2 linked regions of the Chelativorans sp. AA-79 genome follow. The protein of the gene in region 1 interacts with the protein of each later gene in a pairwise test. Links are inferred from orthologs where the notes say so. Each region holds a gene or a part of one and is shown in the gene's direction. Other genes may lie near its edges.

What was found. Proteins that work in one complex are often made in the same cells at the same time.
Region 2: the proteins of uvrA (region 1) and uvrB interact in binary tests that used the Escherichia coli proteins (3 or more experiments, as listed by UniProt). The link is inferred for Chelativorans sp. AA-79 from one-to-one orthologs.

What each region holds. Positions count from the first base shown.
Region 1 is NZ_CP120361.1:2,663,575-2,670,900, reverse strand. The notes cover bases 1,937-5,391. They hold uvrA (excinuclease ABC subunit UvrA), read left to right. Parts: upstream 1,937-2,275; coding sequence 2,276-5,191; downstream 5,192-5,391. Other genes in these bases: PVE73_RS12915 (DUF72 domain-containing protein), read left to right, coding at 5,196-5,391. Also shown: PVE73_RS12930 (DUF4168 domain-containing protein), read right to left, coding at 79-489; PVE73_RS12925 (single-stranded DNA-binding protein), read right to left, coding at 797-1,285; more of PVE73_RS12915, read left to right, coding at 5,392-6,002; lpxB (lipid-A-disaccharide synthase), read right to left, coding at 7,156-7,326. UniProt on the Escherichia coli protein: The UvrABC repair system catalyzes the recognition and processing of DNA lesions. UvrA is an ATPase and a DNA-binding protein. A damage recognition complex composed of 2 UvrA and 2 UvrB subunits scans DNA for abnormalities.
Region 2 is NZ_CP120361.1:3,552,137-3,559,429, reverse strand. Bases 2,130-5,551 are described here. They hold uvrB (excinuclease ABC subunit UvrB), read left to right. Parts: upstream 2,130-2,519; coding sequence 2,520-5,351; downstream 5,352-5,551. Other genes in these bases: PVE73_RS17390 (cytochrome c oxidase assembly factor Coa1 family protein), read right to left, coding at 5,364-5,551; PVE73_RS17400 (histidine phosphatase family protein), read left to right, coding at 2,130-2,430. Also shown: PVE73_RS17415 (LysR family transcriptional regulator), read right to left, coding at 1-735; PVE73_RS17410 (NAD(P)H-dependent oxidoreductase), read left to right, coding at 823-1,416; PVE73_RS17405 (DUF6220 domain-containing protein), read left to right, coding at 1,422-1,835; more of PVE73_RS17400, read left to right, coding at 1,909-2,129; more of PVE73_RS17390, read right to left, coding at 5,552-6,008; PVE73_RS17385 (hypothetical protein), read left to right, coding at 5,989-6,378; PVE73_RS17380 (cold-shock protein), read left to right, coding at 6,399-6,608; PVE73_RS17375 (hypothetical protein), read left to right, coding at 6,723-6,971; PVE73_RS17370 (hypothetical protein), read left to right, coding at 7,074-7,293. UniProt on the Escherichia coli protein: The UvrABC repair system catalyzes the recognition and processing of DNA lesions. A damage recognition complex composed of 2 UvrA and 2 UvrB subunits scans DNA for abnormalities.

The sequences.
Region 1 (7,326 bases):
GCAGCGGATGCTGCCTGAAGATAATCTCCCGCCCGGTCGTCGCCGGACGGGAGATGGATTCGTCCGCTTGCGCGGATGCTACTGCTCTGCCTGGCCCATGGCCTCCGTCACCCGTTCCGCCAAGGCGGGGTCCGTTTGCGCCGCCCGGATGATCTGGTTGTATTCATCCACCGAGATGCCTTTGTCCTGGACCGCCTGCAACATCTTCTGGCCGGCCTCGTTCTGGATCTGCTGCTGCTCCCCTTCAGAGCCGGCTCCCTGCAGCCGTTGTGAATATTCCTGCTTGATCTTCTCGACTTCGGCAAACGCCACGACGAAAGACTGCAGTTTTTCCTCGCTGACGGCTGGAGCCTCAGCGGCCGGTTCGGAAGGCTGGTTCGCGGCAGGTGCGGAGGGTTGGGGCGGCTCCTGAGCGAGCGCGGGTGCGGCAACGACAACACCGGCGGACAGGCAGGCGGCCGCAAGCAGGTTTCGAGAACTGTTCTTCAAAATCACGTTCCTGATCCTTCTTTGGCTTTTCGTCCGGCGGACAAGGCAAGACCCGAGCCCGCAACGCTGCCCGTGTCATCACGGGCAGTGCCAAGAATGGGAGCCGAATGCGGCGATTGAAACAGCGCAGGGCCGATCCGGGCCATCATTTCCGCTTAACGCCGGAAAGAAATCCTGACGGCAACGGGGATTGCCAAGCCTCATTTTCGGATATGGCGCCAGAGCCGACATGCCCCGCGTGAGCACGGCAGCCCCTGATCGGCTCCGAGGACACCGGCTTTTCCTTCGGGTCGGGCCCCTGCGCGCCTTAGAACGGGATTTCGTCGTCCAGATCGCGCGAGTAGCCGCCGCCACCACCGCCGCCGCTTTCGGCCGGGCTCGACTGGCCGAAATCGGAGTTGCGCCCGCCGCCGCCATATCCCACCTGGCCTTCGCCGCCCTGCCCGCGCGAATCGAGCATCTGCAGCTCGCCGCGGAACTTCTGCAGTACCACCTCGGTCGTATAGCGGTCCTGGCCGGACTGGTCGGTCCATTTCCGGGTCTGCAACTGCCCCTCGATATAGACCTTCATGCCCTTCTTCAGATACTGCTCGGCCACCTTCGCCAGATTGTCGTTGAAGATCACGACATTGTGCCATTCGGTGCGGTCGCGCCGCTCGCCGGTGTTCCGGTCGCGCCAGCTCTCCGAAGTCGCGATCCGAAGGTTCACGACCGGGTCGCCCGAATTGAGTCGCCGGATCTCGGGATCCGCTCCCAGATTGCCGACCAAGATCACCTTGTTGACGCTACCCGCCATGACATCACTCCACTCATCCAAAATTTCGCAACCGGAGGCCGTTCATTGCGGGATCAACAGCCCCGCAGCAACCCGGCTGCTCCCATCCAGGCGACGATCCTATCCGATCGACGCTCGCCGCGCGCCCGCGAATGGGCGCACCTCACCGACCCGTCCACAACTCATTTGTTCTTTTTTTGTTCTAACGCAGAACAATGCATCGCGCAAGCGGAGCCATGCTTCGGAATGTGCGCGGATTGCCGGCCCTGGCTCGCGCGGTTCCGCTCCACCGCCGCTTATGCGACGCCTGCTCGTTGCACTCTCCAGCAACTGCCGAACCAAAGGGGAAGGCCCCGCCGCCGCTTGGTTTCCGGGCGCGCAGGGGCCGATCTAGGATTTTCCATGCCGGGAGCAAATGACCGGCTTTTCATCGGACGGCGTTGCCACCATCCGCGCAATTTCCTGATTGTCGGCAGTCGGCTGGTGCTGACGCGGCGTCCACCCGAACGGCATTTCCGCACTTCCCGCGGCCTTAGGCCCTACCGGGACATGCTTGGTGGATCAGGTCAGCCCCAAACCGGCTGTGGCTCCACATCCGTGGTGGAGCCCTGTGAACAGTCCGGTGGAGTCATGCCTCCCTCCCTGTTTCGTTGCTCCAGCGTCGTCGGCAAGCGGCGAGCTCAAGGCAGTGCCTTGAAACGCCATCTCCCGACGTGAAAGGATTCTGCGCCCCGCCCGCCCGTCCTGTCAAGCCATCCCGCGAAAGGAGCGCAAAAGTGATCGGCGCGGGAGCAGCACCCTCCCGACATCGTTGTGTCAGGAGATTGTTCGTCCTTTGTTCTTTTCACTTGCCCTCGCTGCAAAAAGCTGGAAAAGGTGGAGGAGATCATCCTGGCACTGGTCCGAGGGCGAGATGCGGCTGCGCCATCGATATTGGCCCCGCATTTCCTATATAAGCGTAGCCGGCCGACCGGCCGGCGGTTCTGGACAATCGGAAGGCATCGACGGGGCATGCCCGATCACAAGGTCATTTCCATTCGCGGCGCGCGCGAGCACAATCTGAAGAATGTCGATCTCGATCTGCCGCGCGAGAAGCTGATCGTCATGACCGGGCTTTCGGGCTCGGGGAAATCCTCGCTCGCATTCGACACGATCTATGCCGAAGGGCAGCGCCGCTATGTGGAGAGCCTGTCGGCCTATGCGCGCCAGTTCCTGGAGATGATGCAAAAGCCCGACGTCGACCAGATCGACGGGCTGTCGCCGGCGATCTCCATCGAGCAGAAGACCACCTCGAAGAACCCACGCTCCACGGTCGGCACCGTCACCGAGATCTACGACTATATGCGCCTGCTCTTCGCGCGCGTGGGCGTTCCCTATTCGCCGGCCACGGGCCTGCCGATCGAGAGCCAGACGGTGAGCCAGATGGTGGATCGCGTGCTGGCGCTCGAGGAAGGCACGCGGCTCTATATCCTCGCGCCGATCGTGCGCGGGCGGAAGGGCGAATACCGCAAGGAGCTCGCCGAACTCCAGAAGAAGGGCTTCCAGCGCGTCAAGGTGGACGGCGAGTTCTACGAGATCGCCGACGTGCCGGCGCTCGACAAGAAGTACAAGCACGACATCGACGTGGTGGTCGACCGCGTGGTGGTGCGCCCGGATCTCGCGACGCGGCTGGCGGATTCGCTCGAGACCTGCCTCGGCCTTTCCGACGGGCTGGCGGTGGCCGAGTTCGCTGACCGCCCCCTGCCCGATGCCGCGACGGAAGGCGCGAACAAATCAAAGAACGAGACGCATGAGCGGCTTCTCTTCTCGGAGAGATTCGCCTGTCCCGTTTCCGGTTTCACCATTTCCGAGATCGAGCCGAGGCTCTTCTCCTTCAACAATCCGGCGGGCGCCTGCCCCGCCTGCGACGGGCTCGGCAGCGAGCGCGCGATCGACCCCGACCTCGTGGTGCCGGACGAGAACGCCATCCTGCGCGAAGGCGCTGTCCAGCCCTGGGCGAAGTCCACATCGCCCTATTACCTGCAGACGCTGGAGGCGCTCGGCAAGGAATACGGCTTCAAGGTGAGCAACCGCTGGAAGGACCTGTCGGAGGAAGCGCAGCAGGCGATCCTGCACGGCACGGGCGAGCGGAAGATCAACTTCGACTACAATGACGGGCTGCGCAGCTACCGCACCACGAAGCCCTTCGAGGGCGTGGTGAGCAACCTGCAGCGGCGCTGGAAGGAAACCGAGTCGGCCTGGATGCGCGAGGAGATCGAGCGCTACATGTCGGCCCATCCCTGCCCCGCCTGCAGGGGCTACCGGCTGAAGCCCGAAGCGCTGGCGGTGAAGGTCGCCGGCCTCCATATCGGCGAAGTCACCGAGATGTCGATCCGCAAGGCCGGCGTCTGGTTCGAGGCGCTGCCGGAAAGGCTGAACGACAAGCAGAACGAGATCGCGGTCCGCATCCTGAAGGAGATCCGGGAGCGGCTTCGGTTCCTGAACGATGTCGGCCTCGATTATCTCACGCTCTCGCGCAATTCCGGTTCGCTCTCCGGCGGCGAGAGCCAGCGCATCCGCTTGGCATCGCAGATCGGCTCCGGCCTCACCGGGGTGCTCTATGTGCTGGACGAGCCGTCGATCGGCCTGCACCAGCGCGACAACGACCGGCTGCTCGCGACGCTTCGCCATCTGCGCGACCTCGGCAACACGGTGATCGTGGTCGAGCACGATGAGGACGCGATCCTTACGGCCGACTATGTGGTCGACATCGGCCCGGCTGCGGGCGTGCATGGCGGACGCATCATGGCCGAGGGAATGCCGCGCGAGATCATGGCGAACCCGAATTCGGTCACCGGCAAGTATCTCACGGGCGAGTTGTCCATCCCGATGCCGGAGCGTCGGCGCGAGATCTCGAAAAAGCGGCGCATCCGGGTGGTCGGCGCGCGCGGCAACAATCTCAAGGATGTGACGGCGGATATTCCGCTCGGCACGTTCAGCTGCGTTACGGGCGTTTCGGGCGGCGGCAAGTCCACCTTCCTGATCGAGACGCTCTACAAGGCCGCTTCGCGCCGCATCATGGGCTCGCGCGAGCATCCGGCCGAGCACGACCGCATCGAGGGATTGGAGTTCCTGGACAAGGTCATCGACATCGACCAGAGCCCGATCGGGCGCACGCCGCGTTCGAACCCGGCCACCTATACGGGCGCCTTCTCGCCCATCCGCGACTGGTTCGCGGGACTGCCGGAGGCAAAGGCGCGCGGCTATCAGCCGGGCCGCTTCTCCTTCAACGTCAAGGGTGGGCGTTGCGAGGCCTGCCAGGGCGACGGCGTCATCAAGATCGAAATGCACTTCCTGCCGGATGTCTACGTCACCTGCGACGTCTGCCACGGCAAGCGCTACAACCGCGAGACGCTGGAGGTGACATTCAAGGGCAAGTCGATCGCCGACGTGCTCGAGATGACGGTCGATGAAGGCGTCGAGTTCTTTTCCGCCGTGCCGGCCGTGCGCGACAAGCTCACCACGCTGTCGCGTGTCGGCCTCGGCTACATCCACATCGGCCAGCAGGCGACCACGCTCTCGGGCGGTGAGGCGCAGCGCATCAAGCTCGCCAAGGAACTGTCGAAGAAGGCGACCGGCAAGACGCTCTATATCCTTGACGAGCCGACCACGGGTCTTCACTTCCACGACGTGGCGAAACTGCTCGAAGTGCTGCACGAGCTGGTCGACCAGGGCAACACGGTGGTCGTCATCGAGCACAATCTGGAGGTCATCAAGACGGCCGACTGGATCCTCGATCTCGGGCCCGAAGGCGGCGACGGCGGCGGCGAGCTGGTCGCGGCGGGCGGCATCGATGATGTCATGGCCGAGCCGCGCTCCTATACAGGCAGGTTCCTGAAAGAGCTTCTCGAGCGACGCCCGGCGCGCGGGCGTCAGGCAGCGGAGTAGAACCATGACCACACCCGGCACCATCCGCGCCGGCATCGGCGGCTGGACCTTCGAGCCTTGGGAGGGAACGTTCTATCCAGACGACCTGCCGAAAAAGCGGCAACTCGAATATGCCAGCCGGCAGATGCCGACCATCGAAGTCAACGGCACGTATTACGGCAGCCAGAAGCCTGCCGTCTTCGCCAAATGGGCGAGCGAGGCGCCCGATGGATTCGTCTTTTCGCTCAAGGGCAATCGCTTCGTGACCAACCGGCGGGTCCTCTCCGAGGCGGGTGAGTCCATGGAAAAGTTCCTGGGCTCGGGAATCACCGAGCTGGGAGAGAAGCTCGGGCCGATCGTCTGGCAATTCGCGCCGACGAAACAGTTCGACCCCGAGGATTTCGAGGGTTTCCTGAAGCTTCTTCCCGGCGAGCGCGACGGCATCAGGCTGCGGCACGTCCTGGAGGTGCGCCACCCCTCCTTCATGGCGCCGGACTTCGCCGCACTCGCGCGCAAACATGGCGCGGCCATTTGTTATGCGCACCATTTCACCTATCCCGAGATGGCGGATGTGACGGCCGACTTCGTCTATGCACGGCTGCAGCGCGGCGAGGATTCCATCCCCACGGCCTACACGCCAGCCGACCTCGACGCCTGGGCGGAACGCGCCCAGACCTGGGCAAAGGGCGGCATGCCGGGCGACCTTCCGCTCGCCGACGAGAATGTGAAGATCGAGGCGAAGCCGCGCGACGTGTTCGTTTACTTCATTCACGAGGGCAAGGTGCGCGCGCCCCACGCAGCCCGCGCCTTCATGGAACGGGTGGCAGATTAGAGCCTAGACCGGTTCATCGTTTCATTGAAACGCCGATCCGATCTATCTGATTGTTTTTGCCGCATTTGTGCGACGCCAGATGATTCCATCTGGCTGCAAAATACTCTAGAGCCTTTCAGGTTTTGACGGAAGCGTATCCTGCATTGACGAAGTAGTTGCTGCATTCACTGGGCTGGATTAAGGAGACGAGGCCGCCGATGTGCCGCCATGTCTCCTCGATGGTCCGCTTCTGAGCCGCGCGCATCCAATGCTTGATCTTGGCGAAGGCCTGCTCGATCGGATTGAGGTCGGGCGAGTATGGGGGCAGATACCAGAGCCTTGCGCCGGCGGCTTTGATCATCTGCCGGACGGCGGCCGACTTGTGCGAGCCGAGATTGTCCATGACGACGATGTCGCCCGGTTCAAGCACCGGCACGAGCTGCTGCTCGACATAGGCGCGGAAGCACTGGCCGTTGATCGGTCCATCGAAGACGCAAGGCGCCGTCAGCCGGTCATGGCGCAAAGCGCCGAGGAAGGTCAGCGTGCGCCAGTGGCCGTGCGGGGCAAAGCCGCGCAGGCGCTTGCCGCGTGGTCCCCAGCCCCGCAGCGGCGCCATGTTGGTCTTGATCCAGGTCTCGTCGATGAACACCAGCCGTGTCGGATCGAGACCGGACTGCCAAGAACGCCAGCGTTGCCGCCGGCGGGCGATGTCGGCACGAGCCTGCTCAAGGGCGAACAGCGTTTTTTGAACCGAAGCCCCTCGCGGCGCAGGAACCGCCACACCGTATCGTGCGACACCTTCACGCCGCGCGCCGCCAGCTCTTCCTTCAGCTTGTGCAGCGACAGATGCGGCGTCTGGCTGATCCGCTCGGCGATGAAGGCACGGTGCGGCTCCAGCACGCGCTTGCGGTGCCCGCCCATCTTGCCCGGCGCCACAGACCCGCTCGCACGGTAGCGCTGAGACCACTTCACCGCCGACGAGACGGCAACGCCGAAACGAGCCGCCACCGACCGGCAGCTCTCGCCGGCCTCGACCGCCCCAACAACACGTTCACGCAGATCATTCGAAAGAGGTCGCGTCATCCCATGCTGGCCTCCACTCCAGCCAGCATCTTGAATCACAAAACCTCCGAAATCGGAATCCCCCTTCGATTCAGACACAACCGGAACCGCTCTAGGACAAGGCGGGACTGCCGCCCTCCTGTTCCTTTATCGTCCCGGTGGCGCGTAACACCACTTCGGCGGCGAGGTCGCCTGAGGGCTTTGGCGCGGCAAGCGCCTGCGCCACGTCTGCAAAGCCTTCCCGCTGCGCGCGCCGCGTGGGCGTATCGGACCAAAGGCGCGG
Region 2 (7,293 bases), 890 kb from region 1 along the record:
GGGCAGCATCGCGATGAGGTCCGATCCCTCCAGAAGCTGCGGCACGATCGAAAAATTGGGCACGACGACAGCCACCCGCCGCGCAAGGTTGCGGGCGGCCAGCGCTTCGTCCAATGGCCCGGTCATGTGTCCGCGCCCGGAAACCAGCACATGTGGATAGGCGATCCAGCTTTCGAGGTCGAAACCCGGAGCCGCCGGATGGTCCCTGCGCATCGCGACCACATAGTGCTCCCGCAGCAATTCCTCGCGGCGGAGGGCCGCATCATGCGTGGTGAAGACCGAGGCCGCGAGGTCGATTGCGCCCTTGGCCAGCATGTCCAATGCCTGCTCCGCGCCGCGCCACGTTTCGACGACGAGATCGATCCCTGGCGCGCTTTCCCTCAGCCGCTCGTGCAGCGGCCCCACAACGAAGACGGCCGGATAGTCTGCCATGAGCACGCGCACGGTCTGGCGCAGTTCGCTCAGCGGAATCTGGGGCGGGGCGATCACCGCCTGGACTTCCGCGAGCAGGTTCTTCAGCGGTTCGCGCAGGCTTTCCGCCCTGGGCGTCAGCCGCATCCCTCCCTTCCCGCGCTCCAGAAGTGCGTCGCGAAAGAGATGCCGGCAGCGCTCGAGCGCGCTCGATGTGGCGGGCTGCGAGAGCCCCAGCCGATCTGCCGCACGCGAGACATGGGCTTCTTCCAGAAGCGCGTCGAGGACCACCAGCAGGTTGAGATCGATGGAACGTAAATTCATGAAATGGATAATGACATATATCGGATATTAATTGGAAGAATTCTTATAGCGCCTGCATCTTCCCTCCATCACCAAATGGAGGTTGCCATGACGAAGACGCTGATCCTGCTTTTTCACCATGATCTCTCACGCTCCCGCGCCAATGCGGCCCTCGCCGCCGCCGCCGGCTCGGTGCCCGGCACGGAGGTGGTCGATATGCAAGCGCTCTATCCGGCGGGCGAGATCGACGCTGGCCGCGAGGCGGCCCGCCTGCTCTCTGCCGACCGGCTGGTGCTGCAGTTCCCGCTGATGTGGTATTCGGCGCCGCCGCTTCTGAAGGCGTGGCAAAACGCGGTGCTCACCCGCATGTATTATATCGCCTACGAGGCGGAAGGCCGGAAATTCGAAGGTACACCGCTCAAGCTTGCGGTTACTGCGGGCAATGTGCCGGAAGCCTATTCACCGTCGGGCATCAACCTGTTCCCGTTGGATGAGATCCTGAAGCCGCTGCGCTCGATGGCGAGCCGCTATGCGCTCCCCTGGTCAGATCCCTTCCTGCTCTACCGGGCGGACAAGCTTTCCGACGGAGCACGGGAAGAAGCCGCTCATCGTTACGTTGCCGAATTGCGCGGATGGATCGCCGAAATCACGCCCGCCGAGGCGCCCGCCCGATCCCGGCAACTCGTCCCGGTGCAGGGGTGATCGTGATGTCCCTCCCTCAGGAAAGCCCCGCCGGCGACCGCTCCCATCGCATTGCGCCACGCCATTTCGCCCATGCGGCCCGGCTCGTGCCGGTTCTCCTCTTCGCTCAGTTCTTCACGGCTGGTCTCTCCCTGTTCCAGGACGCCGCGTTCTGGGAGTGGCACGCCGTTCTGGGCGCGCTGGCCGCCGTGCCGATCCTGGCACTGTTCATCTCGACGCTGATCGTGCGCAGCGTCCGGCCGCTGCGCTGGTGGGTGGGATGCCTTGTGCTGCTCTATCTCCTGCAGATCGTCTACATCGTCGCCGGTCAGAATTCCGGCTCCGGCGTCCTGCAGGCGATGCATCCTTTCAACGGGAGTCTGCTGCTTGCCGCCGCGCTCGTCATCGTCGCCAAGGTCGAGCGCAGTCATAAGGGATGATGCGAGAGGGGGCTTCGCGCTTTGCGGCGCTTCGTGCTAGCGGTTCATGGCCGGAGTGAAACGGGAGAGGGCGGTGAGGGAGCTTCTTTTGCTGCGCCACGCGAAGTCGAGCTGGGAGGATCCCGCGCTCGAGGATTTCGACCGCCCGCTGGCCGAGCGTGGAGAAAGGGCCGCGCCGAGGATGGGTCGTGAGATCGCGGCGCGCGGCTGGGTGCCCGACCGGGCCCTCGTCTCCTCCGCCTTGCGCACCCGCCAGACCTGGCGGCTGGTCGGGGCGGAATTGGGCGAAGCCGCTCCCGTCGCGGATTACGATTATTCTCTCTATATGGCCTCCGCGGACGTGATCCTGAAAGCCATCAGGACCGTTCCCGAGAATGTCCAGCGTCTCCTCGTCCTCGGCCACAATCCCGGCCTGGAGGAGTTCGCGCGGATGCTGGCCGGCCCGGGCTCAAAGCGGCCGGCCCTGAGGCGGATCGAGGAGAAATTCCCCACCGCCGCGCTGGCACGGTTCGAGTTCGAAGGGCCCTGGCCGGCCCTCGGCTCCGGAGGCGCCCGGCTCACCCACTTCCTGCGGCCGAGGGATTTCGCCTCCTGACAGCCTCCTGTCAGCAACGTCGCGGCGGAAGGTCCGGGGCGACGCGCCGCCTCTTCCCATTTGCGCGGTGAGCCTCCATATTCGGCGCCATGGCCAATTCCTCAGACAAGAAGCACGGCGGCTTCGCGGAGCAGCCCCAGCCTCCGCTTTCCGGCACGCCGCTCTCCGGCTCCATCTCCGATTGGGCCGCAGAGCTCACGCGCGAGGCCGAGAAGCCGGCGAAACCCAGGAAGAAGATCCCCGAGCGCTCCGCCGCTCCGGGCAAGACCGCGCGCGGCACCTCCATGGGCGGCGCTGCAACCGCCAAGGAACGCGCGGCCGCGGGGCTCATGCCTGTCGCCGGTCTCGACATGACGTTGGAGGAGGCGGAGGGCCTCGCCCCCGGCGGGGTGACGGCAACCGTCGCAGCGCTGTCGAGGCTCATCGAAGGCGGCGACCCGAATCTCAAATCCGCCTGGGTGCCCCACCGTCCCGCCCGTCCGGAAAAATCCGAGGGCGGCATCCCGTTCCGCATGGCGTCGGAATTCCAGCCCGCGGGCGACCAGCCCACGGCCATCCGCGACCTCGTCGCCGGCGCCAACGAGAACGAGCGCACGCAGGTGCTCTTGGGCGTCACCGGCTCGGGCAAGACCTTCACCATGGCCAAGGTGATCGAGGAAACGCAGCGTCCGGCGCTCATCCTCGCCCCCAACAAGACGTTGGCCGCCCAGCTCTATGGCGAGTTCAAGTCCTTCTTCCCGGACAACGCGGTCGAGTATTTCGTCTCCTATTACGACTACTACCAGCCGGAGGCCTACGTCCCGCGCTCGGACACCTTCATCGAGAAGGAATCCTCCATCAACGAGCAGATCGACCGCATGCGCCACTCGGCCACCCGCGCCCTGCTCGAGCGCGACGACGTCATCATCGTCGCCTCCGTCTCCTGCATCTACGGTATCGGTTCTGTGGAAACCTATACCGCCATGACCTTCCAGATGTCGGTGGGCGACCGGCTTGATCAGCGCCAACTTCTCGCCGACCTCGTGGAGCAGCAGTACAAGCGCCGCGAGGCGGATTTCGTGCGCGGCTCCTTTCGCGTGCGCGGCGATACGATCGAGATCTTCCCCGCCCACCTGGAAGACCGCGCCTGGCGCATCTCGCTCTTCGGCGACGAGATCGAGACCATCACCGAGTTCGACCCGCTCACCGGCAAGAAGACCGACGATCTGAAGTCGGTGAAGATCTACGCCAACTCGCACTACGTCACCCCGCGCCCGACCCTCAACCAGGCCATCAGGCAGATCAAGCAAGAGCTGAAGCAGCGGCTGGTCGAGCTCGAAGCCGCCGGCCGCCTGCTCGAGGCCCAGCGCCTCGAACAGCGTTGCCGCTTCGATCTGGAGATGCTGGAGGCCACCGGCTCCTGCGCCGGCATCGAGAACTATTCACGCTATTTGACCGGCCGCGCCCCCGGCGAGCCGCCGCCCACGCTTTTCGAATACGTGCCGGACAACGCGCTGGTCTTCGTCGACGAATCCCACGTCACCATCCCGCAGATCGGCGGCATGTATCGTGGTGACTTCCGCCGCAAGGCCACGCTGGCCGAATACGGCTTCCGCCTGCCGTCCTGCATGGACAACCGGCCGCTGCGCTTCGAGGAATGGGACGCCATGCGCCCGCCCACCGTCTGCGTCTCCGCCACTCCTGGAAACTGGGAGATGGAGCAGTCCGGCGGCGTCTTCGCCGAGCAGGTCATCCGCCCGACCGGCCTCATCGACCCGCCGGTGGATATCCGCTCTGCCAAATCCCAGGTGGACGACGTGCTGGGGGAGATCCGCGAAACCACGCGCGCCGGGTACCGCACGCTGGTTACGGTGCTCACCAAGCGCATGGCCGAGGATCTCACGGAATACCTGCACGAGCAGGGCATCCGCGTGCGCTACATGCATTCCGACATCGACACGCTGGAGCGCATCGAGATCATCCGCGACCTCCGCCTCGGTGCCTTCGACGTGCTCGTCGGCATCAATCTGCTCCGCGAGGGCCTCGACATCCCCGAATGCGGCCTCGTCGCCATCCTCGACGCCGACAAGGAAGGCTTCCTGCGCTCCGAAACCTCGCTCATCCAGACCATCGGCCGTGCCGCGCGCAACGTGGACGGCCGCGTCATTCTCTATGCCGACAACGTCACCGGCTCCATGGACCGCGCCATCGCGGAGACCAACCGCCGCCGCGAAAAGCAGCTCGAGTTCAATACCGCGAACGGCATCACCCCGGAATCCATCAAGAAGAACATCGGTGACATCCTCGGCTCCGTCTACGAGCGCGACCATGTGCGCGCCGAGGTCAGGGGCGCCAAGGGCGAGGATTTGAACAATCTCGTCGGCAACAATCTCGCCGCCCACCTCGAGCACCTCGAAAAGGCCATGCGCGACGCGGCCGCCGACCTCGATTTCGAGGAGGCCGCCCGCCTGCGCGACGAGATCAAGCGCCTCAAGGAAACCGAGCTGGCCGTCATGGACGATCCGCTCGCCCGCGACGCCGGCGTGGAGAACACCCAGAAGAGCAGGCGCGACAGGGCGAAGGGAAGGCCCCCTCGACAAGCTCAGGGGGAGGGGCACGGTTCGAGCGGCGGCGCCAAGGAGCGCGACGCCTCCGGCCAGCCCCTCTTCCGCAAGCCCCACCTCGACGACATGGGCACTTCGGGCGCGCATGCGGTTCCCGCCGGCAAAACGCTCTTCCGCAAGAACACGCTCGACGAGATGACCGTCGGCCGCACGGAAAAGCCCGTTGGCAAGGCGCCGCCGGTTCGCCCCCATCCCGACCCTGTCGAGGGACCGGGCGAACCGAGGCGCGGCAAGATTGGCGCTGGCTCCTACGAAGAGCCGGTTGACGAGCGCCGGCGCAAGCGCCGCCCGGCAAAGACGGGCCGGCCGGGGCGGTAGCGCGACCTTCCTCTAAAGATCGAGCGGGGCGTTGGGGATCGGAAGATTGCCCGTGTTCTTCAGGACCAGCGGCGAATCCAGCCCGTCGATACGGACCACGACAAGACGCAGCTCCCACACGCCGCCGGTGCGCAGGGCCTGCGAAATGACCCTTCCGGAGCCCTTGCTGCCGGTGATGGGGATGCTGAGAGCCGCCGCGCCGCCGCCGTCCGCCTGCATATTGATGCCGCCGCTCACCCAGAAGGCCGGTTCGATACCGTCACCGAGCATCGCCTTCACCCCGGCATCGTCGCGCACGGTCTCCATCGTCATCCGATAAGCCACACTGTTCTTCAGCGCCAGCGGAAAGCTCATCACTGCGAAGGCGCAAAGCCCGATCACGGCGATCCAGGCGATCAGCCCCGCAATCGCCCATTTGCGCTGCACGCGGCGGAAGTGCTCCGCGTCGCGCCAGACACGGTTGCGCCAGGCCCAGCGGCTGCCCTGCGCGCCGAGGACGAAGATCATGACGATGTTGACCAGCGGCACGAACATCAGGAGTGCGATGAAGACGCTGTTGCCGATGCCCCAGATCCAGTTGAGCAGGAAGGCGCCCCAGTTCCAGCGGTCGAGCTCGGCGGGAATTTCGGCCGGTTCGTTGAGCGGCTGGCTGGCCATGCAATGGGTCCTGGTCTTCGTGGCTGGCGGGGCGTTCCGTCCGCGGTATTCATCGTGGCCGAACGGCACGCTGTCAATGCGTGGCGGGGAGCCGTCCCGCCCGCTGGGGGAGGCGGGCCGCGCGCCGGCATGTGCGACGGCGCCCATCGGCCCGGAGGTGGAGGAAGGCAGTCGCCGGACCTGCAGCGCGGGACAAAGACATTATTTTCAGCGGCGTCTTGTTTCCGACATCTCCGACGCCTATGTTCCTACATATCGATCTTGCTTGTCGAACTTTGTTTCTGGCGCAAACACGCCGTACGCGATCTTCCTCTTCAAAATCGATCTGAACCGCTCGCCAGCCTCGGGCGTGGTGAGCAATCTTCTGTGACCGATTGAAAGGAAATCGTCATGAGCACTGGAACAGTAAAGTTCTTCAATTCAACCAAGGGCTTCGGCTTCATCGCCCCCGATGATGGTGGTGCGGATGTTTTCGTCCACATCTCCGCCGTCGAGCGCTCCGGCATGCAAACCATCGCGGAAGGTCAAAAGCTCAGCTTTGACGTCGTGAGGGACAACCGGAACGGCAAGAATGCCGCCGAGAACCTGCAGGTTGCGTAGGTTTCATCTTCTGTCCGTGACCACGGATGTACTGGCACGGATTGCGGAGATGAAGAAGAGAGGTCGGGCTCGCGCCCGGCCTTTTGCTTCTTGAGAACGGAAGGATGAGACAGCATGAGCGACGTCATCACCCAGCATAACCTGTTCCGGCCCACGCGGTCGAAGGCCGAGACCAAGGCCGATATCACGGACAACACCGCCCGGGCCATCATCGACGCCGAGGCGGCGAGCCGCGAGGCCAAGACCGCACGGCTTCGCAAGGCACGGCTGGAGCAAGAAGAGAGGGCGGCTGCGGTCCCGGCTCCGGCCAAGCAGCGCCGAACGAAGACCGCAGCTCCACGGCGCGCCCGGTCTTCGACCTAGCAAGATCAAGCCGCCTCCGACCCCTGTCCGGACTGCATCAACTTACGATCGCCGCATTTTGAGTCGCAACTCTCCCGGTCGGAATCATCGAGGAGCGACACAGTGCAGGCAATCGCAGCGATCGTCATTGCCTCATTGACGGCAGGAGTGGCGCATGCGGAAGGCCGCATGGCGCAGGTGAACGAGGTTCCGGCGCAGGCGGGGCCGCCGGCAGGTTACGATCCCGTGGCCGCCTTGTCCGAAAAACATATCGACACCGGCCCGCTCGTCCTTCACCTGAAGGAGCGGTATGCCGACCGTCTGGCGGGGATGTATTTCGAGC